DNA from 2 places in the Paenibacillus mesotrionivorans genome. Region 2 is predicted to be linked to the other one. Evidence: riboswitches for the same ligand, from Rfam matches in the RefSeq annotation. Region 2 holds a riboswitch; the other holds the start of a gene.
What was found. A riboswitch is a leader RNA that binds a small molecule or an ion and turns the genes downstream of it on or off. The one in region 2 is predicted to bind ZMP and ZTP.
Positions count from the first base shown of each region.

Region 1: linked by a shared signal. The riboswitch ahead of rpiB (ribose 5-phosphate isomerase B) and the one ahead of ACI1P1_RS16070 (bifunctional 5,10-methylenetetrahydrofolate dehydrogenase/5,10-methenyltetrahydrofolate cyclohydrolase) in region 2 are both predicted to bind ZMP and ZTP.

Region 1 is NZ_JBJURJ010000014.1:158,146-173,518, reverse strand. Features, by position in the region: gene prmC (peptide chain release factor N(5)-glutamine methyltransferase) at 1-604, shown strand, start outside; gene ACI1P1_RS20815 (HD-GYP domain-containing protein) at 720-1,760, opposite strand; gene spoIIR (stage II sporulation protein R) at 2,214-2,933, shown strand; gene ACI1P1_RS20805 (L-threonylcarbamoyladenylate synthase) at 3,038-4,141, shown strand; gene ACI1P1_RS20800 (manganese efflux pump MntP) at 4,251-4,766, shown strand; gene ACI1P1_RS20795 (low molecular weight protein arginine phosphatase) at 4,901-5,491, shown strand; ZMP/ZTP riboswitch at 5,569-5,648, shown strand; gene rpiB (ribose 5-phosphate isomerase B) at 5,766-6,209, shown strand; gene ACI1P1_RS20785 (TIGR01440 family protein) at 6,237-6,872, shown strand; gene ACI1P1_RS20780 (serine hydroxymethyltransferase) at 6,911-8,158, shown strand; gene upp (uracil phosphoribosyltransferase) at 8,704-9,333, shown strand; gene wecB (non-hydrolyzing UDP-N-acetylglucosamine 2-epimerase) at 9,436-10,578, shown strand; gene ACI1P1_RS20765 (AtpZ/AtpI family protein) at 10,862-11,092, shown strand; gene ACI1P1_RS20760 (ATP synthase subunit I) at 11,085-11,477, shown strand; gene atpB (F0F1 ATP synthase subunit A) at 11,485-12,258, shown strand; gene atpE (F0F1 ATP synthase subunit C) at 12,336-12,554, shown strand; gene atpF (F0F1 ATP synthase subunit B) at 12,668-13,153, shown strand; gene ACI1P1_RS20740 (F0F1 ATP synthase subunit delta) at 13,150-13,698, shown strand; gene atpA (F0F1 ATP synthase subunit alpha) at 13,715-15,229, shown strand; gene atpG (ATP synthase F1 subunit gamma) at 15,244-15,373, shown strand, end outside.
Region 2 is NZ_JBJURJ010000010.1:42,725-58,097, forward strand. Features, by position in the region: gene ACI1P1_RS16035 (FtsW/RodA/SpoVE family cell cycle protein) at 1-945, shown strand, start outside; gene ACI1P1_RS16040 (YnfA family protein) at 976-1,299, shown strand; gene ACI1P1_RS16045 (DUF421 domain-containing protein) at 1,320-1,976, opposite strand; gene ACI1P1_RS16050 (flavodoxin family protein) at 2,053-2,679, opposite strand; gene ACI1P1_RS16055 (hypothetical protein) at 2,735-3,283, opposite strand; gene ACI1P1_RS16060 (hypothetical protein) at 3,290-3,832, opposite strand; gene ACI1P1_RS16065 (GNAT family N-acetyltransferase) at 3,889-5,394, opposite strand; ZMP/ZTP riboswitch at 5,463-5,545, shown strand; gene ACI1P1_RS16070 (bifunctional 5,10-methylenetetrahydrofolate dehydrogenase/5,10-methenyltetrahydrofolate cyclohydrolase) at 5,620-6,480, shown strand; gene ACI1P1_RS16075 (cyclodeaminase/cyclohydrolase family protein) at 6,477-7,112, shown strand; gene ACI1P1_RS16080 (Gfo/Idh/MocA family protein) at 7,104-8,081, opposite strand; gene ACI1P1_RS16085 (WecB/TagA/CpsF family glycosyltransferase) at 8,203-8,952, shown strand; gene ACI1P1_RS16090 (PadR family transcriptional regulator) at 9,094-9,432, shown strand; gene ACI1P1_RS16095 (HAAS signaling domain-containing protein) at 9,429-10,433, shown strand; gene ACI1P1_RS16100 (carbohydrate ABC transporter permease) at 10,475-11,359, opposite strand; gene ACI1P1_RS16105 (ABC transporter permease) at 11,826-12,962, opposite strand; gene ACI1P1_RS16110 (extracellular solute-binding protein) at 12,941-14,698, opposite strand; gene ACI1P1_RS16115 (sensor histidine kinase) at 15,120-15,373, shown strand, end outside.

The DNA.
Region 1 (15,373 bases), on a different contig from region 2:
GCTGATTCCCCGTCCGGAGACGGAAATTCTGGTGCAGGAGATCATGTACCGGGGAAAACGCCTGTGGCCGGAGGGAAGCGGACGGCAGCCCTTGGCGGTTGACATCGGAACAGGGAGCGGGGTCATTCCGGTGACTCTGGCGGTTCACTGCCCGTCTTGGGAGATTGCCGCGGTGGATATCTCCGACACGGCTCTCCAGCTGGCGCGACGGAATGCCGAGCTGAACGGTGCCGCCGGACGGATCCGCTTCCTGGAGGGGGATTTGCTGGCTCCTGTTTATGCCGCGGGGCTTTCTCCGGATATTGTGATCTCCAACCCGCCCTACATCAAAAGCAGCGACCTGCCCGACCTGCAGCGGGAGGTGCGGGATTTCGAGCCCCACCTGGCGCTTGACGGGGGCGACGACGGACTGGACTTCTACCGCAGGTTGACGGAGCAGTTGGCTTCGCAGCCGGTTAAGCCGAGATTGGTCGGCTTCGAGGTAGGCATGGGCCAGGCCCCTGACGTGGCTGCTCTGCTGCGGGAGCTGGGAGTTTTTGACCGTGTGGGCATAGTGAAGGACCTGGCGGGAATTGAACGGCATGTGCTGGCCGAAAGGGACTAAGGGACTGATCGATACTATTTTAGAAAAGAAAAGCCTTCCTGCCGGAAGCGCCCCGTTGGGGTTTGCCGGTAAGGGGGCTTTTTTTGGCATGTGGGGCAGTTCCGCCGCTGCACGATTATATGATGATTTTGCTGATCCGCAGATTCCGTTCCCGGCTCAGGTCTACAAATAGGTTGTCCACCTTCACCAGGGGATAGGTTTCCTCATGGGGATTGATATAAACAACCTCGCCATACCGTCCGTCGGACAGGAGCACCTGCTTGCCGATCATGCTGCCCAGGAGATTTTTGAGAAACAGGGAGACCATGTGGGGGTCCAGCTCCCCGAAGATGCCCAGCCGCATCTGGCTGATGAGCTCATGGAACGGCAGGGGCGTATGATAAGGCCGGTTGGATGACATGGCATGGAAAACGTCGGCCACCGCCACGATCCGGCTGAGCTTGTCAATTTGGGGACCCTTCAGCTTCAAGGGATAACCGCTGCCATCGTCCCGCTCATGGTGCTGCAGGGCCATAAACGCTACCCGGGGGTTCAGCCCTACTACTTCCTTCAGCATTTCGTAACCGTATATGGTATGGCGCTTCATCTCCTCAAATTCGCTGGCCGTCAGCTTGCCGGGTTTGTTGAGGATGTCGTCAGGGATGCGGATTTTGCCTACGTCATGAAGGGTCGCGCCCAAGGCCAGAAGATTCAGCTCCTGCTCATCCAGCTTGCACCATTTGCCCAGCATGGTGGAGAGGACGCTGACGCCCACATTATGCTGGTGGGTATACTCATCCTTCGCCCGCACCGTCTCGAAGAGCCGGAACAGGTCTGGGTCCTCCGCCGCCTGGCGAACCAAGGGAATAAATTCATGCTTGATGTCCAGGAGCGGTATCTTCTTCTTCAACCGGATCTGCTGGAACATATGCTTCGAATAATCTGCCGCTTGTTTGACGGTTTCGGCCGTGGGGAACATGGGCTGCGGCCGCTCCTCGGAGAAGCGCAGCTCCTCTGCGGAAATCCGGTGCAACCGGAGCAGCCGGAGGTGCTCCTGGTTCAATACGGTGCCGGCGGGCACCAGGACCATGCCGGTGCCGGTTATGATGTCATGCTTCAGTCGTTGCCCTGTCAGCTCCTCCAATTGCGCCACCTCAGCCCGAAAAATGTACAACATTCGACAATTTCATTATAGCGGGTAACGCAGGAAGGAACATGGGCTGAATGTATCATAATGGAAGAAGGCCTGTTTTTTTCAAGCATGATGGGGTGGGGGGGATCCTTGGGTTGAGGGTAGGGTGGGAGCGGGGATGGGCGGATGGATAATAACCGGGAATGATAGCGAACAGCAAAAGTATGCTATTTCGAAAATAGGGGGCCAAAACTTAAAATAGCATACACAAAATGTATGCTATATGAAGAAATGAGCTTCTACAACGCCGGAAATAGAGGAATAGCAATCATTTTAGGTATGCTATCCGGTGAAAATGGGGCGAAATGGCTCAATAGCATACATTGTTTGGCGCTTACATGTAAACAGACTCTAGTATTTTGGAGCGGCCATGTATAAATGATAGTTTCAGAGGACATACTGATGCCATAGAAGCTTATAGCAAAGGAATGAGGCGGCATGGTTAAACGGTATTCCTGGACATCATCCATTTATCTGGCATTGGCACTTATCTTTCTGTTGGTTACATGGGAGCATAACCGGGCACAGGCTGCCGTGGTGGATGCGGTCATTCCCCAGGAATCCATCCGGCTGCGTATTCTGGCCAACTCCGATTCCCCGGAGGATCAGGTTTTGAAGCGGCATGTCCGCGATGCGATTGTGGAGGAAATGAACGGCTGGGTGCTAGACCCGGATAATCTGGAAGACGCCCGCATTCTCATCCGCGCCAAGCTGCCTGAGCTCTCCCAGGTGGTAGAACGGGAGCTCGCCCGCTACGGTTATACATATTCGCATCAGGTAGAGCTGGGGGTAGTCCCCTTTCCTGCCAAAATGTACGGCAACAAGGTGTATCCGGCCGGCGATTATGAGGCGCTCCGGGTCACCATCGGCCAAGGCGCCGGGCAAAACTGGTGGTGCGTGCTGTTTCCTGCCCTGTGCTTTGTGGATGGGGAAAAGGGGGAGGCCGTGCCTGCAAGCAGCCGTTCCCCTGAAGAGAAGGCCAAGATGGAGGCCGTGAAAAAACAGACCGCCAGTGTGGACAAGGCTAAACCCTCCCTCTCCGGGAAAACCGTCAAGCAGGCCTCTGCAGAAAAGGACACGGTGGATGCGGGGGAAGGCACCGGAAAGAAGAAGGTGCGCTTCTACCTGTGGGACAAGGTGAAGAGCTTATTCGCTTAAAGGATGGGCGTGAGGATATGGATTGCAGACGGAGGCGGCCGTGACAAGCTGCCTCCGTTGGCGCTATAATGGCATCAATCCAAAATGAGAAATGAGCGAATGTGATGACCAAGTATTGGCAAGTCCCGCCGGATTGCTCTCCGGAGTCGGGTGCGGTTCAAGAGGCGGCGGAGCTGCTGCGCCAGGGCAAGCTGGTGGCGTTTCCCACGGAAACGGTATACGGGTTGGGGGCGGACGCCCGCCAATCACAGGCGGTGGAGGGCATCTTCACCGCCAAAGGCCGTCCCTCGGACAATCCCCTGATCGTCCATATTGCCGGGATGGGCATGCTGGAGGAGCTGGCTCTTGCGGTAGATCCGGTGTCCCGGAGGTTGGCTGAGGCCTTCTGGCCGGGACCGTTGACCCTGGTGCTGCCCAGCCGTCCGGGCGTGCTGTCCCCGCTGGTGACGGCGGGTCTGGACACGGTGGGCATCCGGATGCCGGACCATCCGGTGGCGCTTTCCCTGATCCGGGCCTCCGGCTGCCCGGTGGCGGCTCCCAGTGCCAACCGCTCCGGCCGGCCCAGTCCCACCCTGGCGGAGCATGTCCGGGAGGATCTGGACGGCCGGATCGACGGGCTGCTGGATGGTGGCGCCACAGGCGTCGGGCTGGAATCCACGGTGGTACAGGTGGATGCGGAAGGCCGGGTCCATGTGCTCCGGCCGGGAGGCATTACGCTGCGCCAGCTGGCGGAGGTTTCCGGTGCCCCTGTTGTCAAGGGCGAAGGCCGCCCGGAGAGGGCGGAGGGTGCCTCGTCTGTATCGGAGGGCGGTGGTGTGGAAACCTTCCGCCCCCGGGCGCCGGGGATGAAGTACACCCACTATGCGCCGCAGGCCCGGCTGACTATTGTGCAGGGGAGCGATGTCTCTGCAGTGGCGGAGGCGATCCGCCGGGGGTTGGACGATGCCCGCGGGAACGGGGAAAAAACTGCCGTGCTGGCTCCCGAGGAGCATGCGTCATTGTACCGCGAGGCGGCAGATCTGGTTATCCCCTGCGGTTCCCTCGGGGACCTGTCCGCCGCTGCCGCCGGACTGTTCGCCGCCCTGCGCCGGATGGATGAGGCGGGGATTGGTTGTGCTTTTGCCGAAGGGTACCCCGAGGAGGAGATCGGCCTGGCGATTATGAACCGCCTGCGGAAGGCAGCGGGAGGCCGGGTGCTGGAGGTTTAGGACATGATCCCACGGTTGTCCGCATACAGTAAGTAAGGGAGTATGCGGACAGGAGGGATCGGCATTGTATTGGGGTTTTGTTGAGCTGGGACAATTGATAACCATTGTGATGATGGCAATAGCTCTGGGGATGGACGCCTTTTCCATGGGAATCGGAATGGGACTTCGCGGCATCCGGTTGGTGAATATTGCCAAGGTCAGCTTTGTCATCGGACTTTTTCATATTCTGATGCCCTTGATGGGCATGTTCATGGGAAATTACGTGAGCTCCCTGCTGGGCAATGTGGCCACAACCGCCGGGGGGGCTCTGCTGGTTGTGCTTGGAGCCCATATGCTGTACAGCGCTTTGCGGGGCAGCTCTTCAGTGGTGCTGGACCAGAAGAGCTTCTGGGGCATCCTGCTGTTTGCCCTGATGGTGAGCATCGATTCGTTCAGTGTGGGCCTGTCCCTGGGGATGTTTTCCTCGGATATCGCCCTGACGGTGCTGATCTTCGGTTTTTTCGGCGGGCTCATGTCGGTGCTGGGGCTGCTGCTGGGCCGCCGGGTGGGCGCCTGGGTAGGCGAATACGGGGAAGCGCTGGGCGGGCTCATTCTGCTCTTGTTCGGCATCCGCTTCCTCATGTAAAATAAATGGCAACAGCATGGCGCCAAAATAAAAGCACATGCTTACGAAGCCAATTTTTTTGCTGGCACAAAAAAACCTAGCGTATCCTTACGAAGCCAGTTTTTCTGGCGAAAAACTTTTAGGAGGTTTTTCCGGTGGCTATCACACGTATCCTTTTCGTTTGTACGGGCAACACCTGCAGAAGCCCGATGGCCGAGGGGCTGTGCCGGATGATGGCCAAACGGGAGGGTTTGTCTCTGGAGGTCCGCTCTGCCGGCGTTACGGCGCATGACGGAGCACCCGTATCCCGCCATTCCGAGGAGATCCTGCACAAGAAGGGGGCGGGGGAGGGAATGGGGACCTCCCGTTATCTGCGCAAGGAGGAGATCCGCTGGGCGGATTTGATCCTCACCATGACCATGTTCCACAAGCAGCAGGTGATCGCCGCACATCCCGACGCGGTGGAGAAGGTGTACACCCTGAAGGAATATACCATGGACGATCCATTCCGCTTGGGTGTGCTGGAGGAGCGGGCCGCCCTTCAATCCGAGCTGGAGCTGAAGAAGTCCTTGGGCCAGCCCATTACTACCGAGGAGCGGGAGCGTCTGGTGCGCCTGCATTTGGCTGCCCCTGACTTCGATATTGCCGATCCCTTCGGCGGGTCCAAGCGGGACTATGAGGAAACGGCCCATGAAATCGAGGAAGCCCTGGCCCGGCTGATCAGCCGGCTGAAGGCTGGAGCCTGAGCCGTAGTCCAAAGGATTTCCCACGGCGGTTGTGCCTTTACAGCAGCGGTGTCATCCGTTATGATAAGAATAACTTTAAACTGCAGTGTGACTGGCGACGAGTGGAGCAACCACAATGGAGCACTGCGGATACCGGCCGGTCGCCTGGGCAAGAGCAAGCATGAAGCGTGTACGCGCTTTTTGCTCTGCTCTTTTTTTGTACGGCGCCATGGATTTCTTTTTCGGGAGGGTGAGGTATAATAAGGATATTTGACATGAAAGGAAGGACGATTCGATGAAAATCGCCATGGGAGCGGATCACGCCGGATTCCGGCTGAAGGATGAATTGAAGGAGCTGCTGGGCCAATGGGGGCACCAGGTGGAGGATTTCGGCTGCACCTGCGGCGACTCCGTGGATTACCCCGATTATGCCGAGAAGGTATGTGAGCAGGTGGCTTCCGGCGCTGCGGACCGGGGCATTCTCATCTGCGGCACCGGCATTGGCATGAGCATTGCCGCCAACAAGGTGAAGGGCATCCGCTGTGCGCTTGTGCATGATCTGTTTTCGGCCAAGGCCACCAGAGAGCATAACGATACCAATGTGCTGGCCATGGGCGAACGCGTCATCGGTCCGGGGGTTGCCCAAGAGATTGTTAAGGTCTGGCTGGATACCGAATTTTCCCAAGGGGAGCGTCACATCGGCCGGATTGAAAAGGCGATGCGGCTGGAAGGCAAATAAGCCTGCTTGAAGGGGAGGTGCATCCGGATGACGGAGGAGCTAAAGCCGTTGGAGAACGGCGGCGGGCCCGGGACAGAGTCCGATGATTTCTATGCGGGTATGGCCGGCACCGTGGAGACGGTGCTGCTGGAGCTGGCACAGGCAGGCGGGCTACGCCGGGGCCAATTGTTGGTCATCGGCACCAGCACCAGCGAGGTGCTGGGTTACCGGATCGGCACTCAGGGCACGGAGCGTGTAGCCCGGGAGATCTTCGAAGGGGTGCGCCGCGCCAGGGAACAGACGGGCTTCTATCCGGTGTTCCAATGCTGCGAGCATCTGAACCGGGCGCTGGTGATGGAGCGGGAGGCGCTTGCGCTTTACCCCCTCTTGGAGCCAGTATCCGTAGTGCCGGTGCCCAAGGCGGGAGGCTCCATGGCGGCTTACGCCTACCGGACCTTCAAGGATCCGGTGGTGGTGGAGGCGGTGCGGGCCCACGCAGGACTGGACATCGGGGGCACCCTCATCGGCATGCATCTGCGGCCGGTTGCGGTCCCGGTGCGTCCAAGCGTGCGGATGCTGGGGCATGCCCACCTGCAGATGGCCTACACCCGGCCGAAGCTGATCGGCGGCGAACGGGCGGTGTACAGCGCGGTAACGCGGCAGGAAGACGGAAATTGCGATTAACCGGTGTGTCCGGGATAACCAATAAGGAGAGTGTAACCATGGAAAATTTGCGCAAGGCTGACCCGAAAGTGCTGGAAGCTATGAATTTGGAGTTGAACCGCCAGCGGGATAAGATCGAACTAATCGCTTCTGAAAATTTCGTCAGCACTCCTGTGCTGGAGGCCATGGGCAGCGTGCTGACCAACAAGTACGCGGAGGGCTATCCCGGTGCCCGCTATTACGGCGGCTGCGAGCATGTAGACGTGGTGGAGAATATCGCACGTGACCGGGCCAAGGAGCTGTTCGGCGCCGAGCACGTAAATGTGCAGCCCCATTCCGGCGCACAAGCCAACTTGGCGGTTTATCTCGCGGCCATCAAGCCGGGCGACACCGTGCTGGGGATGAACCTGGCCCACGGCGGCCATTTGACCCACGGCAACCCGGCCAATGCGTCCGGCATCCTCTACAACTTCGTGGCCTACGGTGTAGATGAGAACACCCATCGTATCGATTATGATGAAGTCCGCAAGGCGGCCTTTAAGCACCGCCCCCGCTTGATTGTAGCCGGCGCCAGTGCGTATCCGCGGACCATCGATTTCGAAGCCTTTGCCCAAATTGCTGACGATGTAGGCGCCCTGTTCATGGTGGACATGGCCCACATCGCCGGTCTGGTGGCTGCCGGTCTGCACCCGAACCCGGTGCCTCACGCCCAGTTCGTCACCACCACCACCCACAAGACCCTGCGCGGTCCCCGTGGCGGCATGATCCTGACCCGCAAGTCCTGGGCCAAGGAAATCGACAAGGCTGTATTCCCCGGCACTCAAGGCGGCCCGCTGATGCATATTATCGCCGCCAAGGCCGTTTCCTTCGGCGAAGCGCTTCAGCCGGATTTCAAGACCTACGCCCAGCAGGTGATCAAAAATGCCCAGGTGCTGGCGGAGTCCCTGATGGAGGAGGGCTTCAATATCGTCTCCGGCGGTACGGATAACCACTTGATGCTGGTGGATGTGCGCAGCGCCAACCTGACGGGCAAGGTTGCCCAGCATCTGCTGGACGAGGTTGGGGTGACCTGTAACAAGAATGCCATTCCGTTTGACCCCACCAGCCCGTTTGTCACCAGTGGCATCCGCCTCGGAACCCCCGCCGTCACCACCCGTGGCATGGACGAGGGAGCGATGAAGGAGATTGCCAAGATTATCGGCCTGACGCTGAAAAATCCGGAGGACGCTGCCGCCCACGATAAGGCCCGTGCCATGGTCCGTGAGCTGAACCAGCGTTTCCCGCTGTACCAGGATCTTGCCTACTAAGAGCCAGACTCCTTAAATCTGCCGGCCTCCGCCAATACGGGAGGCCGGTTTTTTTGCCGCTGCCTTCATTGCAGCGCCCCTTACGTTGGCCCACATTAAACCGTGCCTGTCTCCAATGGACACAGAATCCGCTATTGTACGTAAAATTTGCGTTTCTCAATCTTACGGACTGACAATCCGCTATCTGGTGGAAAATAGAAAGTTTGCATGGTTTTCGGAGCCGATAACGCCTCTCGTGTCCGTTAGTCTGCCGAAGAGGCTGGTATTCACGAAATAACGGCCGCTCAGTCCGTAAGGTGAACCTAAGGCCCTTGGGAGCCCTAACCGGCGAACCGAAGCCTCCCGGACAGCCAGCCAGTGAACCAAGTTTGACCCCCGGGATAAAGAGTGGCGAGAGGGTTTGCAGGACTTTGCGCGCCATCTTTTGCACCCTATGGTATTGGCGAAAACCTGTGGTATAATAGATAAGATTTATGCCGAAAACTGTTAGAAGTTGCAAAAAAGGCAAACCGGGGTTTTCAGGCTCTTGTGGGAGGAACAAAAGAATGGGTAAAGTTTTTATTTGTGATCATCCGCTGATTCAGCATAAGCTGACCTTCATCCGGGATGAGACGACCAACACGAAGGATTTCCGGGAGCTTGTGGATGAAGTGGCTACGCTGATGGCCTATGAAATTACAAGAGATATTCCGCTGGAAAAGACGACTGTGAAGACGCCGGTTTCCGAAGCCGAGTGCCAAATCATCTCCGGCCGGATGCTGGGCTTGATCCCGATTCTGCGGGCAGGCTTGGGCATGGTGGATGGGGTGCTGAAGCTGATTCCCGCCGCCAAGGTAGGACATATCGGCCTGTACCGCGATCCGGAAACCCTGCAGCCGGTTGAATATTATGTGAAGCTTCCCACCGATGTGACCGAGCGCGAGCTGATTGTCATCGACCCGATGCTGGCTACCGGCGGCTCCGCCATCGCAGCCATCGACGTGCTGAAGAAGCGCAACTGCACCCAAATCAAAATGATGAATCTGATCGCTTCTCCGGAAGGCATCCGTGCCGTCCAAGAGGCGCATCCCGATGTGGACATCTATGTGGCCGCCATCGACACCTACCTGAACGAGCATGGCTATATCGTTCCCGGCCTGGGCGACGCAGGCGACCGCCTGTTTGGAACCAAGTAGTCATCTCCACGTATAAGAATAGAAATTTTGCCAGGCGGAGTTCCTCCCATCAGGAGAGGAAGCTCCGTCCTGCTCTATGAAGAGAAAGAAGGGGATTAACCCATGAAGCGGATCAAGGTCATGACCATCTTCGGAACCCGCCCTGAGGCGATCAAGATGGTTCCTTTGGTACTGGAGCTCGCGAAGCATAATGCCGAAATAGATTCTGTGGTCTGTGTAACGGCCCAGCACAGGCAGATGCTGGACATGGTGCTGAACCAATTTGAGATCAAGCCGGATTACGATCTGGATATCATGAAGGAGCGCCAGACCCTCTCCGGGCTGTCGGTCCGGGTAATTCAAGAGCTGGAGCCGATTCTGGCGGAAGCCAAGCCGGATCTGATTCTGGTGCACGGCGACACCTCCACCACCTTCTTGGCCTCCTACGCGGCCCTGCTGCAGCAGATCAAGGTGGGCCATGTGGAAGCCGGGCTCAGAACCTGGAACAAGCTGTCCCCCTTCCCGGAGGAAATGAACCGCCAGCTGACCGGGGTTATTGCCGACATGCACTTTGCGCCTACCGGATGGTCTGCAGATAATCTGCGCAAGGAGAACAAACCGGAAGACTCGATTTACATAACCGGAAATACCATCACCGACGTCATGCAGTATCTGGTCCGTCCGGACTATTCCCATCCGCTGCTGGATTGGGCCCAAGGCAAACGCCTGATTCTCATGACTGCCCACCGCCGGGAAGCCATCGGCGAGCCGCACCGGAGGATCTTCAACGCCGTCAAGCGGATTGCCGACGAGTTCGAGGATGTGGCGATTGTGTATCCCGTCCATCTGAATCCCGATGTGCAGAAGCCGGCCCAGGAGATTCTCGGCAACCATCCCCGGATCAAGCTGACCGCGCCTATGGATGTGATGGATCTGTACAACTTTTACCCCCATACCCATCTGATTCTGACCGATTCCGGCGGCATTCAGGAGGAAGCCCCCGCATTCGGCATTCCGGCACTGGTATTGCGGGATACCACGGAACGTCCGGAAGGGATCGGCGCAGGCGTACTGGAGCTGGTGGGCACGGATGAAGAGGCGGTATACAACCGCGCCAGAGCGCTTTTGACCGATGAGGAGCTGTACCGCAGGATGAGCCAGGCCTCTAACCCGTACGGGGACGGCAAGGTTTCCGAGCGGATTGTGCAGGCGATCAAGCATTATTTCGGTCTGGTGGAAGCCAAACCGGAGCCTTTCCAGCCATAAAATATAATTTACATTAAATACCAGATAGCGCTGTCAATGATTAAAATCACACCATACAGTTGCACTGTCTGGTTATATATCAAAAATCCTTTAGTTATCAGCATTTTTTCGCTCTCGTTCATCAAATTGCCTCAATTTGTGCTGATTGACAAACCTTGCCCGGCGACGCTACAATAAGTAACGATTGATGCCTGCGGCAAATTGGACAAACAAAATCCATTGGAACGCAATGCCATTATGAAGCTGTTGAGTTTTCTATTGCAGCGGGAATGGACGGGATTCCATGAGCAAACCCCCTATCCGTAGTAATCCCTGGAAATATGCGGGTATTGCCAGTGCAATCGGCATGAACCTTGTGGTTTGCATTGTGCTCGGGTATTTCATCGGCACCTATCTTGCCAGGCACACCGGCTGGACGCCATGGTCAATTATTGGAGTATTGGGCGGGCTGTTCGCAGGCCTGGGAAGCATTGTGCTGATGATCATGCGAATTCTGGAGGAAACGAATGAGTGAATTAGACATTCTGATGCGCCGCATTTTCCGTGCTTCCATGTTTTTTATGTCGATTTGTCTGTTTGTGTGGGCATTCAGCCCACCGTTGAAGACCTATGCCGCCGGCCTGGTTTTAGGAGTTTGCATCAGCCTCATTAACGGCCGTATTCTCCAATCCCGTGTGCATGCCATAACCCGGATCGCCCTGGAGAACACAGGGAAACGGGCCGGCTTGGGATTTATCTCCAGGGTCGCCATGCTTTCCATTGCGGTCATCATCTGCCTCCGCTTTCCCGCTTTTCACATAAGCACTACCATTATTGGTTTCTTCTTTGTCCAGACATGCGCATTTCTGTTCGGTCTGGGATCTGCAAGACAGCACAGACTCCAAAGTGAAAAGAGGTGAAAACATCATGCATGAGTCACCGATTCTCCGTATCGGCGGATTGAACATTGATATCTCCGTTATTTTGCCGATGATTGTGGCGATTCTCATCACCATCATTATTGCCCGGCTTGCTGTCCGGAACCTCTCGGTGGAGAAACCCTCCCGCATGCAGAATTTCCTGGAGTGGGTGGTGGATTTTGTCCACAATATTGTGGCCAGCGCCATGCCGCTTTCGCGGGCAAAGCCCTTTGTGGGACTGGGAATGACGCTGATCATGTTCATCTTTATCTGCAATCTGCTGGGCCTTCCCTTTGCAGTGGTTTTTGAGATTGAAAGACCGCTGTCCTGGTTCGGATTCCCGATTGTGGATGCCGATATGCTGGCTCACGCCCATGAGACTGGCAAGCATATTGCCCTGAACTTCTGGAAGTCACCGACGGCGGATATTTCCGTCACCTTGGGGCTGGCTCTGATCGTCTTTTTCCTGATTCACTATCTGGGCTTCACCAAGAACCGCAAGCATTACTTGAAGCATTACCTGGAGCCGTATCCGATTTTCCTGCCGCTGAACCTGATCGAGCAGATCGCCCGGCCGTTGACGCTGGCCATCCGGCTATTCGCCAACATCTTCGCCGGCGAAATTCTCATCGGGGTTATTTTGATGGCTACGTGGGCCAGTTGGCCGATGCTGGCCGTATGGCAGGGCTTCAGTATTTTCGTAGGCGCCATCCAGGCGTTTTTGTTCACAATGCTAACCATGGTTTACATATCGCAGGCTGCGGTTCATGAGGAGCATTAAGCACTATCAGGTTTAGATTGGACCAGCCGTTGAGGGCCGGATCCACAAAAAACAAACATTTGGGAGGAATTTAAGTCATGGAATTTTTGGCAGCAGCAATTGCAGTAGGTCTGGGCGCAATCGGCGCAGGTTTCGGTAACGGTATGATCGTGAGCAGAACAGTAGAAAGCATGGCCCGTCAGCCTGAGCTGCGCGGCGCTTTGCAAACCACCATGTTTATCGGTGTTGGTATCGTCGAAGTTGTGCCCCTGATTGCAGCGGTTCTTGCGTTCCTGATGTATTTCGCTGGAGTGTAAGCCCTCTAATAAGGAGCTTGAGGCGGGGAGGGTCTCACTGGAGCCATCCACGCCTTCATTTTGCATACACGCCTGTCGAAGCGGGCAATCCTTGCAGGAGGGAGTGACAACAAATGAGTTTTCATTGGGAAAATACCGTTTTTACTATATTTGGCTTCGTGCTTCTGTATTTCTTCTTGAATAAGTACGCCTTCGGGCCTCTGTTCAGCGTCATGGAAAAACGCCGTGAACTGGTGCAAAGCCAGCTGAAGGCCGCCGAGGACAACCGGACCCAGGCGGAGCAATTCCTTCAGGAGCAGAAGCAGGCCATGCAGGATGTGCGCAAAGAGGCGTTCCAGATTGTGGAGCAAGCCCGGGTATCCAGCCTGCACCAATCTGAGGAGCTGCTGAAGCAGGCCAAGGATGAGTCCGTACGGATCAAGCAGGAAGCGCTGAACGATATCCAGGCCGAGAAGAACAAGGCCGTTGCGGCATTGAAGGGGCAGGTGGGCGCTATGTCCGTCATGATCGCCTCCAAGATCATCGAGAAGCAAGTCGATGAGAAGAGCCAGCAGGATTTGGTTGAGCAATACCTGAAAGAGGTAGGGGACAAAGGATGACCAAAGATCTGACAGCAGCCAAGCGGTATGCCAAGGCGTTATACGAGGTGGCAGCGGAATCGGGGATCACCGAGCAGGCCATCGCTGAACTGAAAGAAGCGGTGACGGTGCTGGCGCATCCGGAGCTGGAGCTTGTTCTGAGCCATCCCAATATCGACGCTAACGTCAAGACGGATTTGCTCCTCCGCATATTTGGGGGCAAGGTATCGGAGGCCGTGCTGAATCTCCTCCGTCTTTTGGTGGAGCGCAAGCGGGCTCTTCTGATCCCTGCTGTCTGCGATGAATTTGTCCGAATTGCAGGGGAGGCCCTTGGACGGACCGAAGCGGTTGTCTATTCTCCCATGCCGCTTTCAGAGCAGGAGACTGCCTCTATCCAGGCGCGTTTTGGGGCTGTGACAGGAAAGACCATTCAGGTTACCAATATTGTGGACCAAAGCCTGCTGGGCGGCATCAAGGTACGGATCGGCGACACGCTGTATGACGGAAGCCTCTCCGGCAAGTTGAAGCGGCTGGAAAAGACATTGCAGGCGTCTCAAGTAATGTAGATAGGGGTGAGGGCAGTTGAGTATCAAGCCAGAAGAAATCAGCAACCTGATTAAAAATCAGATTCAAAACTATAAAGCGGATATGGAAGTGGCGGAAATTGGCACCGTCATCCACATCGGCGACGGTATTGCCCGCGCCCACGGTTTGGGTAACGCCATGGCGGGCGAGCTCCTGGAGTTTACCAACGGCGTCATGGGTTATGCTTTTAACCTGGAAGCCGACAACGTCGGTATCATCATCCTGGGCCCGTACACGGATATCCGTGAAGGCGACCAGGTCAGACGGACCGGACGGATCATGGAGGTTCCCGTAGGCGAAGGCCTGCTGGGCCGTGTCGTGAATCCGCTGGGCCAGCCGCTGGACGGTCTGGGTCCCATTCCCTCCACACAAACCCGTCCGCTGGAAGCGGCCGCACCGGGTGTTATGCAGCGGAAATCCGTGCATGAGCCCATGCAAACCGGTATCAAGGCTATCGACTCGATGATTCCTATCGGCCGGGGCCAACGGGAGCTGGTTATCGGCGACCGCCAAACCGGTAAAACCGCTATTGCCATCGACACCATCATCAACCAAAAAGGCAACGGCGTGAAATGTATCTATGTGGCTATCGGCCAAAAGCAATCCACCGTTGCCCAGGTTGTGGAAACCCTGCGCCGCCACGATGCCATGGATTACACCATTATCGTGACTGCAAGTGCTTCCGAACCGTCCCCTCTGTTGTTCCTGGCTCCGTACGCAGGCTGCTCCATGGGCGAGTATTTCATGTACAAGGGCGAGCATGTGCTGATCATCTATGATGACCTGTCCAAGCAAGCCGCAGCCTACCGGGAATTGTCCCTGCTGCTCCGCCGTCCTCCGGGACGGGAAGCCTTCCCCGGCGACGTATTCTATCTGCACTCCCGCCTGTTGGAACGTGCGGCCAAGCTCTCCGATGATCTGGGAGCCGGCTCTCTGACGGCGCTTCCCTTTATTGAAACCCAAGCGGGCGATATCTCCGCTTATATTCCGACTAACGTAATTTCCATCACCGACGGCCAGATCTTCCTGGAGTCCGACCTGTTCTACTCCGGCCAGCGTCCTGCGGTTAACGTCGGTCTGTCCGTATCCCGGGTAGGCGGCTCCGCACAAATCAAGGCCATGAAGAAGGTTGCCGGTACCCTGCGTCTGGACCTGGCCCAATACCGCGACTTGGCGGCATTTGCCCAGTTCGGCTCCGACCTGGACCGTGTTACCCAGGCCCGCTTGAACCGCGGCGCCCGTCTGATGGAGCTGTTGAAGCAAGGCGTTAACCAGCCGCTTCCGGTTGAAAAGCAAGTGGTCAGCATCTACACAGCTACCAAGGGTTATCTGGACGAAATTCCGGTACCCGATATCCTCCGATTCGAACGGGAATTCCTCATGTATCTGGACACCAGCAAGCCGGAGATTCTGGCTTCCATCCGGGATACCAAGGATCTGACCGCCGACAATGAAAAGGCGCTGCAAGCGGCCATTGAACAGTTCCGCAAGGGCTTCGCCACTAACGTATAGGGCGGTGACTTTTAATGGCTAAGAGTATTCGCGAGATTAAGCGGCAGATTGTCAGTGTTAAGAGTACCCGGCAGATTACCAAGGCCATGGAAATGGTGGCGGCATCGCGTCTGAAGAAGGCGCAGCAATCTGCGGAGGCTTCCC
Region 2 (15,373 bases):
CTTTGTTTGTTTTTAATATCTCTCTTTATATCTCCTCTAAGAGGAGGCGCCCCATATTACGCTACCTATTGCTCACTGCTGTTTCCATTAGGCATCTCAGGTATGGTGTATGCCATGAGAGGAGAAGGATATTGGGGCATCACCGTTTGCGTAGGCGCCATTCTGTTCCCCGCCGCCTTAGCCTGGATGGTTCCTACGGTTGCCGGCTTTGTGCTGACTGTAACCTGCGGGATGGTGATCCTTGGAGTTGCTATCTCCAAAAATTGGTTCCAGGTTAACAAGCTTCGCAGTTATCTATGGGCCTATCTGCCCTTCTTGGGGGCGACGCTGCTGTTTGCTTCCACCCTTCTCCGCACCCCGTATAACATCGAGCGGCTGCGCAACTTCTTGCATCCCGAATCAGATCCTCTGGGAGGGGGTTATGTGGCGTTGGTGATGAGAAGCCTGCTGAAGAATGCCCAGCTATGGGGAAACGGTACCATGCCCCAGCAGTTTGCGGAAAGACAGTCCTTCCCGCTGCCTTCCATACACTCCGATCTGATGCTCACCTATCTGATTTTCAGACTAGGCTGGCTGCCCTTTGGGCTGATCGTTGCACTGCTTGTTCTCTTTATCGTCCACAGCTTCCGGCAATGCTGGCGCCAAAAGAGCGTATTAGGCCAACTGGTATCATACTCTGTTCTGTTGACCTTTGCTCTCCAAACATTCCATTACATTACGTATAATACGGGCATTTTGCTTTTTGCCCCATTGTCGCTGCCGCTCATTTCTTATGGTCTTGGGGGGATGGTCATAAACATGGGACTCCTCGGACTAATGCTGTCCGTCTTCCGGAACGGGAGTGCGGCCAGGGACCGCATGTTGTCTTCCTCTGCTCATCGGCCGTTCATTACGTGGCGGGAGCGGAAGCTGGTTATTGATTTTGGGAGAAAAAATGGGGAGTAATGGTCTAAAAAAGGTAAAGGAGGAATTTCCATGTTTGCCGTACTGTTGTTTGTTGCCGCGGGTTTGGCCGAAATTGGAGGAGGCTATTTGGTTTGGCTGTGGCTGAAGGAGTTCAAGCCCATGTGGTATGGCGTTCTGGGCGCCCTGATTTTGGTTTTGTATGGGGTCATCCCTACCCTGCAGAAATTCCCTTCCTTTGGCCGGGTCTATGCTGCTTATGGCGGAGTGTTCATCATATTGGCCGTATTGTGGGGATGGCTGGTGGACAAAAAAACGCCCGATCTCTATGATTGGATCGGGGCAGCCATCTGTATGGCAGGAGTCTGGGTGATGTTATGGGCGCCCCGGAGTTGAAGCAGGCAGGAGGCGGAGGCTTAATCCAGCTTCGGATAAGCATGATGCTCCCCCTCCTGGCTCAGCTCTGCGAATAAATTGTTATCCGACGGTGTAATGGCATCCGCGGTGTCTCGGGAGGGTTTAGCCCCGGCCTGGGCTTCTGCCGCCAGGGCAGGGGGCTGCCCGATTCCGGCCATCGCCGCATATTGGGACAGGAGGTTCTTCATCTGGCCGTAGGTGAGAGGCTGGGCATCCGGTATATACTCGTAGCCGATAAGACCGTTGGTTTCCATGGTTATCGTCTTCATATCCCCCATCCGGAAAATCCCCGTTTGCCGCAGCTTCATCTCCAACTGGTCCACCGTCATCCGGAGCTTGGCCAGCTCCTTCACCTGCATCTTGCCGTCCCGGATCAGGGTCACCGTTTTGCCGCGCATCAGCTTTTCAAAAAAATTCCACTTCAATTCCAACATCTCCAGTACCACCAGAATCGAGATAAAGGTGGTGGCCGCCACCAACGCCATCCAGATGCTCTTATCGGCGATGGGCTGCACAATTACGGTACCGATGGAGATCATGATCACTGTTGTCGGAATGGTCATTTGGGAAATGGACTTGCGCCCGGCGATCCGCAGCAGCACCATGGCCCCCAGAATAACCACACCCGACTTCCAAAACTCTCCCCACGTATCCATCCAATTCAATCCGCCACACTCCTGTCTTCCCCAGTTTCTTCTAGTGTTCTTAGAGAGAAGGCAGGATATGCAGGAATTACCGGATAAAATGGGTACGGACCCGCGGTTCCGCTTCAGGAAGCCCCAGTTTTTCCTTGCCGGTCTCCACCACCTTCAGCAGCCAGGCCATGGCATTGGCATTTTTGCGGAGAGTCTGGATGCCTTCCCCGTCCTGCAGCACCTCGCCCTTCTCGCGTCCGTAAGCCACAGTCCAATATTGGGACGGAGGCAGAAGGGTTTCCGCCAGGTTCAGATAGTTGTTCAGCTGATGAACCACGTCTACCCCACCCGCCCGGCGGACCACGGACAGGGAGGTCGCCACCTTAAACCGGAAATACCCGGAGCTGGTGTAGAAGACCCGGTCCAGAAACGACTTCATGGTTCCGGCAATGCCTGCATAATACGTGGGAGAAGCCAGAATAAAACCGTCCGCCTCCCGCATTTTGGCTGCGATCTCATTGACTGGATCCTTGGTGAAGGCGCAGGTATTCCCTTCGGATTTGGAGCAATAGCCGCAAGCAATGCAGCCATGAATATCCAGGTGGCCGATCTGGATGGTCTCCACCTCAATGCCCTCCTGCTCCAGTTCATGGGCCATGATCTCCAGAGCCTGCGCCGTGTTCCCGTTTTTGCGGGGGCTTCCGTTAATGGCGATAATTTTCATTATGGGTCCCTCCTTGCGTTCTGGGACCAGTATAAACCCACTGCTTGGCGTGGAGTCAAAGGTATTTTTCGTGTCGCCGGATATACCGGTAGGCCCCATAACCGAGAAGGCCGAATAAGCACAGCGCTCCGCCGGTAATCATCCACACCCTTCGACCGGACGACTCGGAGACTTCAGTCAGAGGAATTTCCTTCCCCTTCAAAAAAGCAAGCTCCCAGTCAGTCATATTCTCCTGCGGGGATAGGGGAGAGCAAATGGGATACTCCCAGCCGGCTTCCGTTTTATTCAGGAAAAATAGATAGTTTTGCCCCTCCTGGCTTGGCTCCCCCCAGAATGGAAGTCCTCTGATGGAAAGACGGGAATCGGTTACTCCTTTATAACTTTGAAGCACCCGAACCTGAACGCTCGGGGGATCATCCTCTGTACGGGTCGCCTTCATTAATCTGGCAAGGATCACACCGTCATACTTCTCGTAGTTCATCTCGATGGAAAGAATCATCGAACAGCTGAGGGCAGACGCAAAACGGGGAGGCTGAGAGGATAGAATGGCCAATACTCCGGCCGTGATGAGCAATGCTTTTATCCATCTTTTCACGGTCATCATCCTCTGTTACCTCCTCCGCCTGGTAAACCGGTAGGCCCCATAACCCAGAAGGCCGAATAAGCCCAGCGCTCCGCCGGTTAGCTGCCATACCCTTCCGCCGGAAGGCCCGGAGGACTCGGGAACTCCATTCAGAGGAATTTCCTTCCCCTTCAAAAAGGCCAGCTCCTTCACTGCCTCCGCCTCTTTGCGTGTAGGAGAACAAAGCGGATTCTCCCAGCCGGCATCACCTTTCCTGAGAAAAAACAAGTAGGTTTGCCCCTTCTCGCTTGGTCCCCAATAAGAGCCGTACACGGGACTTTCGCCAAAGGAAAAGTGGTTATCGGTCACCCCTTTGTAGCTTTTGAGCACCCGGACTTGAACGATCGTGTTGTCCTCCGCGCGGGCCACCTTCTCCACCTTGGCAAGAACGATACCATCGCTTCGCTCATAGAGCACATCAATGGGGTTAGGCGGTGCACAGAGAAGTGCAAAGGCGTTACGGGGATGCTGCAGGAATAGAACAGCAAATAATCCGGCTGCGATGAGCAGCGCTTTTATCCAGCTTTTCACGGTCAACACCTTCCTTTCCCATACAGACGGAAGGACGAATCCAGATGTTCCATATTTTAGACGATCAACCCATTTTCTTTTTGGTATCGCAGGCTCCCATCGGATAATACTTCATCCAGTGTATAGCCGTTTTTCTCCAGAATACGGGCGGAGGGGAGGTTAGCCGGGTTCACGCAGGCATACAGCTTACGGAGCTGCAGCGTACCGAATGCAAAATTGTCCACCAATGCCACACATTCCGTGCCATAACCCTGGGCCCAGTATCCTTTGTCAAATACGTATCCGATTTCCGCATGGCCCGCCTCATCATCCATATTGAACAGCATTGCGTTTCCGATAACAGCCCCTGTTGCCTTCAAAACCACGGCCGCATACAAATGGGTGCCTGCCTCCTCCCGTGCCAGCAAGGCTCCGATATGCCCGCGGGTATCCTCCATGGTGTGCATCAGCCTCCAGCCGATAAACCGGGACACCTCTCCATCGGACAAATAAGCAAGCATCTCCGCCGCATCGTCCATGGTGATGGTCCTCAGTTGAAGCCTAGTGCCTTCCAGGGAATGAAAGAGGTTTTTGTTCATATTCATAATGGCTTTGATCAACAGCTCCTCCTTCAACTGCTTGGGCAGTTCATATCGTTGGTCCTGCAAAGCATCCGGGTTGATCTCCACCCTTTTGCCTGCAGCCTCTTCCTTCTCGGCGAAACGAACCAGCGTCTCCACAGGGCTGGCCGGTTCACTTAGAAGCATGGTTTTTAATTGGGCCAATAGCTCAGGCTGGTTCAATTCCTGGAATTGCAGCCGTCCGTAAGTGCAGGCAGCCTGCGATTCATAGCTGTTTCGTTGGTTGATGATTTCCCAACCGGGCCATACTGCCTTGAGCCTCGGGGTTAATGCCGGATCGGGCTCTGCATGCCACACCTGCAGTTTTTCCCCCTTCACATCAATATGGAAGCCACCCACAGGGAATCGATCCGACCATTCCTTTAAGTCAAGACTAGATAGGCCATAGGATTTCTCTATTCCGTCCAAGAGCCGGGGACCTCGCGTCAAAAAATTCTCCAGTTCCCCCTCTAAAGGGAAGATCAGCAATTCCTGCTCGGAGAATGCAACACTTGCCACCAGGTCAACCCATTTTTTCTCCTCAGGAGGTGCCAGACTTACCTCATGCCGTGACGCTTCACGGACGGACAAAACCTTATCGGTCGGATACCCGACATATGCCGCCAGATCCGCGATCCCTTCGTGAGCCCAACGAATTTCCCACCCCGGCCAGTTATTCTTCATCAGCCCCAACAATACATTCCGCAGGGGTACATCGTACAAGATATCCTCCCCTCCGTAAAACAGCAGCACTCTGCGCTCCAGATCAAGGACGGCTCCGCCCTCCGCCCATTTATCATCCAACCATCCGGATTCATCGACTCGCTTCTGAAGCTCAATAAACCGTATGGCATATTGCTCGCCCCAGAACAAGCTTACCGGCAGAGTGTACGCGCACCAGTGGCTGTAATACAGCGTATAGGATTGATTTCTGACGATCAGTAGATTGGCCCTCTGCCCCATTGGTGCCGGCCTCCATTTCTTTGGATTGCCTTCCATTTGCCCAGATGCTCTGATAGAATGAAGCACATAATGCTGTATGTGACTGGCGAAAAAGTGGAATCAACCACAGGGAAGCATACAGCGGATCATTCCGTTCGCCTGGGAAAAGGATCTGTGGCGCTTATTCATAAGCTGCCGTGGATGCTTTTTTTGCTTTTTAATCCTATTTGTATGGAGGGAATGCCGATGGTTAAACTTTTAAAAGCCAAGGAAGCGGCGGAGCAGGTATACGATTCAGTTAGAAGCAAAGTGGAGAGGTTAAAGAAGGAGGATGTTCACCCCCACATGGCAGCGGTACTGGTGGAGGGTGACCCCGCCTCTCTCTACTACGCCCAGGCCAAACAAAAAACTGCGGAAAAGCTGGGGGTGGCGTTTTCGCTCCATACCCTCCCGTCTCACACCCCGGAAAATGAAATCCTTCAGCTTATCACCCGTCTGAATGATGACCCTTCCGTTCACGGGATCATGCTGGAGCTGCCTCTGCCCGGGCATCTTCAGGCAGGCTGCATTACAGCTGCCATCTCCACGTTGAAGGATATCGACGGTGTGACTCCCGCCAACAAGCTGGCTGTGGTTACAGGGGAAGCGGGACTTTATCCGGCAACTCCCCAAGCCTGTATTCAATTGCTGAAGCATTACGGATACAACCTTGAGGGTAAAAAGGTGACTTTGGTGGGAAGGGGACAAACCGTAGGCCTTCCCCTGTTCCATATGCTGCAGCGGGAAAATGCCACGGTAACGGTATGCCACTCCCGCACACCGGATCTGGCCTTTCATTTGGGTCATGCAGAAATTGCCTTTGTTGCCGTAGGCCGGCTCCATGTGGTGAAGGGGGCGATGGTGCACGCCGATCTGACTCTTATCGATGCAGGAATCAATGAAACGGAGGAGGGAAAAATCGCAGGCGACGTATCTCCCGAAGCAGCAATGGTTGCTGCGGCCCTGTCCCCGGTTCCGGGCGGAGTAGGAACCCTGACAACCGCGATCCTGTTTCAAAACCTGATGAAGGCCATTTCTCTTCAATCCAAGGAGGCGCATAGAAAATGAGCAATCCTATATGGGATCAAAGCATCCGGAATTTTTTGGAGCAGGCGGGAAGCTCCAGCCCTACACCCGGTGGAGGAAGCGCCGCCGCCGTTGCCGCTGCACTGGGGGCAGCCATGACCTCCATGGCAGGCAGCTTGTCCCAAGGTGAAAAATTCGCTGCGTTCCAGCCCCAGATTACCCAAGTCCTTCAGGAAATGAAGGAGCTGACCGGCGAATGTGAAAGGCTGCTGCAAGCGGACATCGCTTCTTTTGATCAGTACATGGATGCCCTGAAGCTCCCCAAACAGACAGATGAGGAAAAACAGTACCGCAAAAATACGCTGCACCATGCCATTCTGCAAGCCATCGCCGTTCCCCTCCGCCTGATCACGGTGTGCCGAACGGGTATGGCCCATGCCCGCAGCATTGCTGAAATCTCCAACAAAAACGTCATCTCCGATCTGGGTATTGGAATCATCCTGCTGGAGGCGGCTGCACAATCCGCCTTGCTCACAGTAGAAATTAACCTGGCCTCGCTGAAGGACCCGGAACAGGTCCGGCCTTACCGGGAGGAGCTTTCCGCCCTGATGGAGGAAATCTATGAATTGAAAAGCTCCACCTTACAGATTGTCCACACCAGAATCTCAGAGTAACTGCGGCCGTGTTTCCCCAATCCGGTCAAACAGCCGTGCACACTGCAGGGTCAGCTCATGAGGCACGGTGGAGCTTTCGATTTGGCCGTTCCGGATACATTGCATGGCTTCTTGGATTTGGTAGACAAAGCCGTTTTGGGTTTGTTCGTCCTTATAATGGATGTGAGGCTCCTGTTGGTTCGTATACAAAAGGGCTTCTGAGGCAAAATGGGGGCGGGGAACGACGATTTTGCCGCTGTCGCCATAGATCACCAGACCCTGCCCCTGGTCCAAAGCGCTTACAATGCTGGTGCGCAGGGAAGCCAACAAATGCGAATAACGCAGGATGATATGATTGGTCACATCCACGCCGGTATCCGCCCAAATGGCAGCCACCTGCATATCTTCGATAGGGGCAGCCACCATGTATGTAGCGATTTCGTAGGCATACACCGTAATATCATAAGCGGCTCCGCCGCCCAGCTCGGGGTTAAAATAACGGTTGGTCTTGTCAGCCGGCGCCACGAATCCGATGGCCAAATCCAAAGATTGGGGTTTGCCGATGAGTCCTTCGGTAAGCCACTGCTTGGCCTGGTTGACGGCAGGCAAAAATCGGCTCCACATAGCCTCCATAACAAATACATTCAGTTCTTTGGCCCGGGCAAATACCGTCTCCGCCTGCGCACTGCTCACAAACATGGCTTTTTCACAAAGCACCGGCACCCGGTGGTCCAGGCAAAGCATACATAACTCATAATGAGCATCTGTTGTGGCTGCGATGTAGACGCAGTCCGGCTTCTCCCGGACCAGCATCTGCTCATAGCTGTCATACGCGGAAGGGATACCCTGCTCCGCTGCAAACTCCGTGGCCCGTTCCAAAGATTTGCTGGATACCGCCGTTACCTTGCAGCCCTCAATAAGCTTTACCGCGGCGCAAAATTTCTTGGCAATTTTCCCGGCGCCCATAATTCCGAATGTAAATGTTCCCATACGTTTCTCCTTTGTCTCCATGTATTGGAAATCCCTGATATGCTTCATTGTGGCATATTGGTATACTATTGGGAAGAGGAAAAAAGGGCGGCTTTAAGCCCGCCCACGGAAAGGTGAGCGTATGATAGACACTGTCAATATATTGGGCATCCCATTTTCCAAATTGACCATGCACGAAACGGTAGAGCTCTTATCTGAACACATCCGGCAGGAGCAGCCGAAGCTGTTCCACCTGATCACCGCCAACCCGGAGATTGCCATCGTCCGCCAAACGGACAAGCTGCTGCAGACCATCATCGCCGAAGCGGATCTGATCACGCCCGACGGAGCGGGCATCGTGATGGCCTCCAAGCGTAAGGGCGACCCTGTGCCGGAGCGTGTTACCGGATACGATCTTCTCCTCCGTCTTTTGGAACAGGGAAATGACCGGAAATGGAGCTTTTACTTTCTGGGGACGGACGAAACTACCAGCCTGGCTGCAGTGGAAAATATCCAAACCCGCTATCCCCAAGTGGTGGTGGCAGGCAGACATAACGGATTTTTCTCCGGGGACGAGGAGCTCTCCATTCTGCAGGAGATGAAACAATCCAAGCCGGATGTGCTGGTTATCGCCATGGGCGCGCCTTACACGGACAAGTGGATTTACCGGAACAAGCGGGAGCTGGACGGGGTGAAGCTGGTGTTTGGCGTGGGTGGAAGCCTGGATGTAATCTCGGGTAAGGTGAAGCCCGCACCGGCCATCTGGAAGGCTATGAACCTGGAATGGCTGCACCGGCTGCTGACGGTTCCCGTGGCCAAAGGCCAAAAGTCCCGGTGGCGGCGGCAATCCGCTTTGCCCAAGTTTTTTTACCGGGCGGTTATCCGGAAATAGAGGATCTTACAAGGGAGGATGATGCCTCTCTTTTTTTGCGGGTGGCGGAATGAACCATTATTTTAAAATCCATGATATTTATATATTGACTATATTGTGTGTCATACAGTATATTAACAGTGAGGTGATGATATGGAATCCATCGACGAGCTCATGAACACATTGATCGTGGAGCTCAAACGCGGAACGCTGGTGCTGTCAGTATTGAGCCAGCTGCGGTCGCCCGAATACGGCTACTCCCTGGTCCAGAAGCTGGAGGAGAAGCAGGCCGCCATTGAAGCCAACACCTTGTACCCGCTCCTGCGCCGGCTGGAGAAGCAGGGCCTTCTATCCAGTGAATGGGATACCACCGAAAGCAGACCGCGGAAATATTATATGCTCAGCCCAACCGGCAAAGCGGTTTATGAGAGGCTGAAGGACGAATGGATGCAAATGAGCAGCCAACTGGCCATGTTATTGAAGGAGGACGATGAGAAATGACTCTGATTGAACGGTATATTGATGCGGTGGCAGACCGCCTGCCGGAGAAGCTCCAGTCGGATGTGAAGCTGGAGCTGCGGTCCAATATTTTGGATATGCTGCCGGATGATCCCAGCGAGGAGGATATCCGTCAGGTACTGGAATCCATGGGAGACCCTGCGGAGCTTGCCCTGCAATACTCTCCCACCAAGCGGTATTTAATCGGTCCGGCTGTGTATGACCGGTACATCGAAGTGCTGAAGCTGGTATTGGGCATTGTGGCGGTTACCTTCACGGTGCTGATCAGCCTAGATTGGATGTTCGACGATGCGGGAGCATATAATGCGGCCGAAAGTATAGCCAGCTACATCGCAGGAACGGTAGGCGGGGTGATTGAAGGATTGCTTCAGGCTGCTCTATGGGTGACGATTATATTTGTGGTTCTGGAGCGCAAGAATGTCCTGGGCGGTCCTACCTTCACGAAGGCCAAACCTTGGCGGATCGAGAATCTGCCCAGCCAGTCCCTGTCCAAGAGGAGCAAAATCTCGAAGAGCGGTACCATTATCGGTATTTGCGCCGCCATATTTTTCACCTTCCTGCTTCTGACCCGCCCTGAAGTAATCAGTGTCATTTCCAGTAATCCGTCCGGCAGAACCGTTACACCTCTTTTCAACACCGAGCATTTGTCCGTTTACAGCATCTTTATTCTGGTAGCCGGCCTGTTCGCTCTATTGTTATCCATATGGAAGCTGGTACTGGAGAGATGGACGTTCCCGCTGGCCGTCGGCAACACACTGTTCAATCTTCTGATCTGTGCTTTGATCACAGTGATGGTCAATGATGAAGCTTTGTGGAACGTCTCTCTGCAAAGCACCTTCAACGAGATTTTTGCAAAAGCAGGCTCCGATGATCTCATCACCTGGTCCAATAACAGCGGTTATGCTTTCATCCTTGTGGTTGTGGTTATCAGCGTCTGGGACTCCGTGGACGGTTTCCTGCGGAGCCGGGGTTCGAGACGGTAAACAGAAGAACTCCCCCTTCGGCCTTGAAGGGGGAGTTTCGTTTATTCTTTTACAGAGCCTACCGTAATGCCGCTGACGAAATATTTCTGCAGAAACGGGTACAAAAGCAGGATGGGCACCGTAGCCACCAAGAGTTGGGCCGCCCGCAGGGATTTATTGGAGAGTTTTCCCAATAGGTCCAGATCATCCTTGGTCAGCTTGCTGACGTCAATGGTGACGATCATCTGCTTCAGATAGGTCTGGAGCGGCCACAGCTTATTGTCGTTGAGAAAAAGGAGTCCCGTAAACCAGTCGTTCCAATGGAACACCACCGCGAACAGGGACAGAGTGGCCACCGACGCCATCGAGACGGGCAAATAAATCCGGAACAGCAGCGTCAGATGGCCGGCGCCGTCCATCATGGCAGACTCGATCATGCTTTTGTTGATCCCCCGGAAAAAATGCATCATCATCAGAATGTTGAAAATCTGCACCGCACTGGGCAGCACCAGGGACCAGAAGCTGTCGATAAGGCCCATGCTTTTGACGATGAGAAAATAGGGGATCAGCCCGCCGTTGAACAGCAAAGGTACAATGTAGAACCAGATGATGGTGTTGCGCCCCTTCATCTCCTGTGGGGTTTTGGATAAAGGATAGGCGGTCACCAGGATCAGCAGCAGGTTGATGGCCGTACCGGTCACCGTCCGCAGCACGGAAACGCCGAAGGCCTGGAAGAAGGCGGTGTTGCCGAACACCTTGCTGTATGCCTCCATGTTGAACCCAATCGGCACAACCGTCACCCGGTTGGCCAGAGTAGCGGCGGAATCGCTCAGGGAAACCGCCAGCAGATGGACAAAAGGAAACGCACACAGCAGGGCAAGCAAAGCAAGCAGCGTATTGTTCAAAAGCTCAAAAATACGGGAACCCGCCGATTTATCGTATGGCAAGGGTAGCACCTCCTGGGAGCTTTCCGTAGGAAAGCTTGCTTCGTAAGCATAGGCTGAACTTTGCCTCTGGCAAAGTTAACTTCGTAAGCTGGGGACGGCGGATTCGGCGTTGTTGGCGGTATGGAGGGGCCGGGGTAAGCAGGGTTTGCCGGGTCATGCTGCGTTTGCGGCAGGGGCTAGAGCTTGCCGGGGCGCTAACGGAACTGAGCGACTCTTAAACAGCAAATATCTGCGTTCTGCACCTGTAACGGAACTCAGACGCCCTTAGGAGTGAGAACGCGGTGTTTTTGCAGCAAATTTTGCCTGTAAGAGCTTCTCAGTTCCGTAAGAATTTAATTCGCGCATCATTCATCGGCTAAGCGTCGCGTAGTTCCGTTAGCGCCCAGCCAAACACAACCAACCCGTTGCCCCAGCACAGTTAGTAACCAAATCCAACCGCCTCCTGCCCCAGCCACATCCCCCGCCCCTAAAACAGCCGATATCCTGCAAACCGGGCAGCCGCCCAGTTGGACAAGGCGATAAACAATAAACTAACAACCGACTTGAACACCCCGATAGCCGCCGACATGCTGTACTGCATCTGGAGAAGCCCCTGCCGGTAGACGAAGGTGTCGATAATGTCCCCCGACTTGTACACCGCGGGGTTGTACAGCACCAGAATCTGGTCGAAGCCCGCGTCCAGGATGCTGCCCAGGCTTAAGGCCCCCAGCAGAATCATCGTTGGCACCAGGGAGGGCAGGGTAATGTAGCGGATTCTGCCCCACCGGCCCGCCCCGTCCATCGTTGCCGCCTCATACAGCTCCGGGTTGATGGTGGTCAGCGCCGCCAGATACAGGATCGCCCCCCAGCCGAAGCTTTTCCAGACCTCCGTGGCCACCAGCGTAAACTTGAACCAATCATTGTCCCCCAGGAAAAATACCGGCTGACCGCCAACCGCCTGAACCAAACGGTTGACGATCCCCTCCGTGGACAGCAAATCCATAAAAATCCCGCCGATAATCACCCAGGACAAAAAATGCGGCAGATACACAAAGGTTTGAACGGTCCGTTTAAAAAGTCTGCCCCGGGCCTCATTCAGCAGCAGTGCAAAGACGATCGGCGCCAGCTGGCCGAACAAAATCTTCAGCCCCGCGATGGCTACTGTGTTATACAAAATTTGCCCAAAGTCCGGCATCTGGAAGATGAAGGTGAACCACTCCAGCCCCACAAAGTCGGAACGGAGCATCCCCTTGGCCGGCATAAAATTCTGGAAGGCGATCACAACCCCATACATGGGGGCATAGGAGAAAATCAGCAGAAACACCGCTGAAGGCAGCAGCATGAGATACAGCACCGGGCTGTTGGCCAGGCCTGCGCTCCGGGCAGGTCTGCCAAGCAGGGCGGATATTCTCCGCCCCCCTTGCTGCCGCAACCCCCTCTCCTCCGCTCGCCCGGGTGGGCCGGACGCAGAACCACCGGGCTGCACCTCAGCCGCATATTGCCCAGTCCTGTGCTTGCCGCTTCCCTCCGCCTGCCGCCAGCTCTTGCCTGCCGCCGGCCGCCCACTTTTCACCGCAGCCTGCATCCCCCCTGCCGACCGCTCTACTTGTTGGCTTGGTACCATGCGTTAATCTCCTTGGTGATGTCGTCGCCGCCGCCCTTTTTCCAGGAGTCCACGAACTTGTCGAAGGCAGCAGCAGGCTCCTGGCCCATGATGATCCGGGCGAAGGTTTCCGCCTCCAGCTTATCCAGATACGCTTTCTTTTGGGTCATGGCCGGGGTAGGCACACCCGGGTACACATTGGCGGACACATAGCTGCCCTTCTCCCGCTCCAGCCAGGTGCTGAGCACGGATTGGAAGGCGTTCGGCCGCTGGGGTTCGGCGGACAGCCCGTCGTAATCATTAACCTCGCTGGCGTTCAGACCGTCCTTGCTCCCCTTCTGCAACGCTGCCGCAATCCGCTCCAGCCGGTTCACTGCCTCGGAGCCCAGCCGCCCCTGGAAGCCCCAGGCATTGGCGTCATTGTCCGGGAAGTCGTTGAACCAGCCCCAGCCCGGCTGCCCGTAGCTGTATTTGAACAGGCTGGCATTTTTCTCCGTGGGATTCAGCGGGGTTTGCAGGGCAGTCACTGGATACTTGAACTCATACTTGCCCGCCAGCTCCTTGCGGATCACCTCATTGCTGCGGTACAAGGAATCCAGCTGCATGTTGTATAAGGCAATGATTACCTCAGGCTGCTTATAGCTTTTGTTGATGGCCACCCCGTAATTGGACACCGTATCGATGATGACGCTGCGTTTGCCGTTGTCCCCCTTCAAGGTGGGCAAAGCCGCCATATTGGCCTTGGGCACATTCTTCCACATATCCGGGAACGGGAAATACACATTCCACCACTGCCCGTTGGTCCAGGTCAGGGTATTGCCAGACGTCAGGTCGCTGATGGTGTTGTCATTGTTCTTGGCGATGAATTCCCGGTTGATGTAGCCCTTGGCATACCAATCGTGGAGCTTCACCAGCGCCTCCTTCATCTGGGGCTGGATGCTGCCGTAAATTACCTTGCCGTCCCCGTCCAGCCGCCACTTCTTGGGCTGTGCATCGAAGGCCTGGGTCAGCAGATCAACCCCCAGCATATCCTTATCCAGCACCATGCCGGTGCCGTTGGGATACTTACCCTTGTAGGCGGCCAACACCTCCTCCATCTCCGCCAGAGTGGCGGGCACCGGCTTGCCCAGCTCCTCCAGAAGATCCTTGCGGATCCAGTTGGTGCTCCAATATGCCATCCGGTCGATCATTTTGGGGAAGGCATAAATTTTACCGTCGATGGTAAAAGGGGAAAACAGCTTGCCCTTGGCATCCTTCTGGGCCAGCTCAATCACATGCTTCAGCAGCGGGGAACCATGCTTTTCGATCAGATCGTTCAGCGGCGTCAGCACACCCTGCTGGGCTAAATTGCCGAGAACGGGTGCTTCGGCCCCGATCACATCAGGCAAACCGCCGCTTGCCGCTCCAATATTTAGCTTCTGCACATCAGTCTCCAGATTGGGGGTGATCCACTTGGGCTTGACGATAATGCCCAGGTCATTCTGAAGCCAACGGGTATAGCCGTTGTTCTCCAGGGAATCTCCCGGCTGGTAGACGGTTCCTTCGGTGTTGATCTTGTTCTGGGTAAAGGTTACCGGCGGATCGAACTTCTTAAAGCCGGCCCCGCCTGCTGTCCCTTTTCCCTCCGGCTGAACACTGCCTGCCGGACTCACACTGGCACCGGCCTGGGGCTCCGCCTTTTCCTCCGTCTCCGAACAGCCTGCGGCAAACAGCGCCAGCGCCAGTCCGGCGGCGGCCACCCTCCACGTTTTGCCCATTCCCGCTCCCCCTTTGGACCATCTTCATTTCGGCTATCGTCCAGAAGTCTGACCGACAGATAGGTAAATACATAAGGTTTCATTCCTTACCGGGAAAAGAGTGCCTTGGATGCTCAAACACGTTTTGTCGGCCTTGATTGGATCGGAATTATAAGGGTTCAAAGCCGCCAAAAAACTCGCCCTCATTCCACATGAAAATGTATTTACCCTCTCGTTTCATCTGCCAGACTGCTCAGCCGGTTGCTTCCATCTTAAGCAGCATGGCGCCCCCGCTCCACGCCCTTATCTAACCTTTCTTGCCTTCCCGTGACTATTTGCCGCAGCCGAAACATGATATCCTACATATATCCAACGGAGAAACCACATGTTTATGTAAGCGCAATCATAATAAAGAGAACCGTCCACAAGGGGGAAAACTGGCATGCGGCAGCTATGGAAATCATCCGTTGCCCGGAATATGATTGGCGGGTTCCTTGTGGTGCTGCTGCCATTGGCCGCCACGTACTGGTACACCAATGCGGCCAGCATGGAAGCTGTCCGGGAAGAGGTGGTGGCCTCCTCCTCCAAGTCCCTGTTGCTCCTAACCAGCCAATTGGAATCCACCCTGGGCAAATTCGAGAGCTTAACCTACTCGCTGGCCAGCGATAATGAGCTCAATGCCGTTAACCAGGCCCC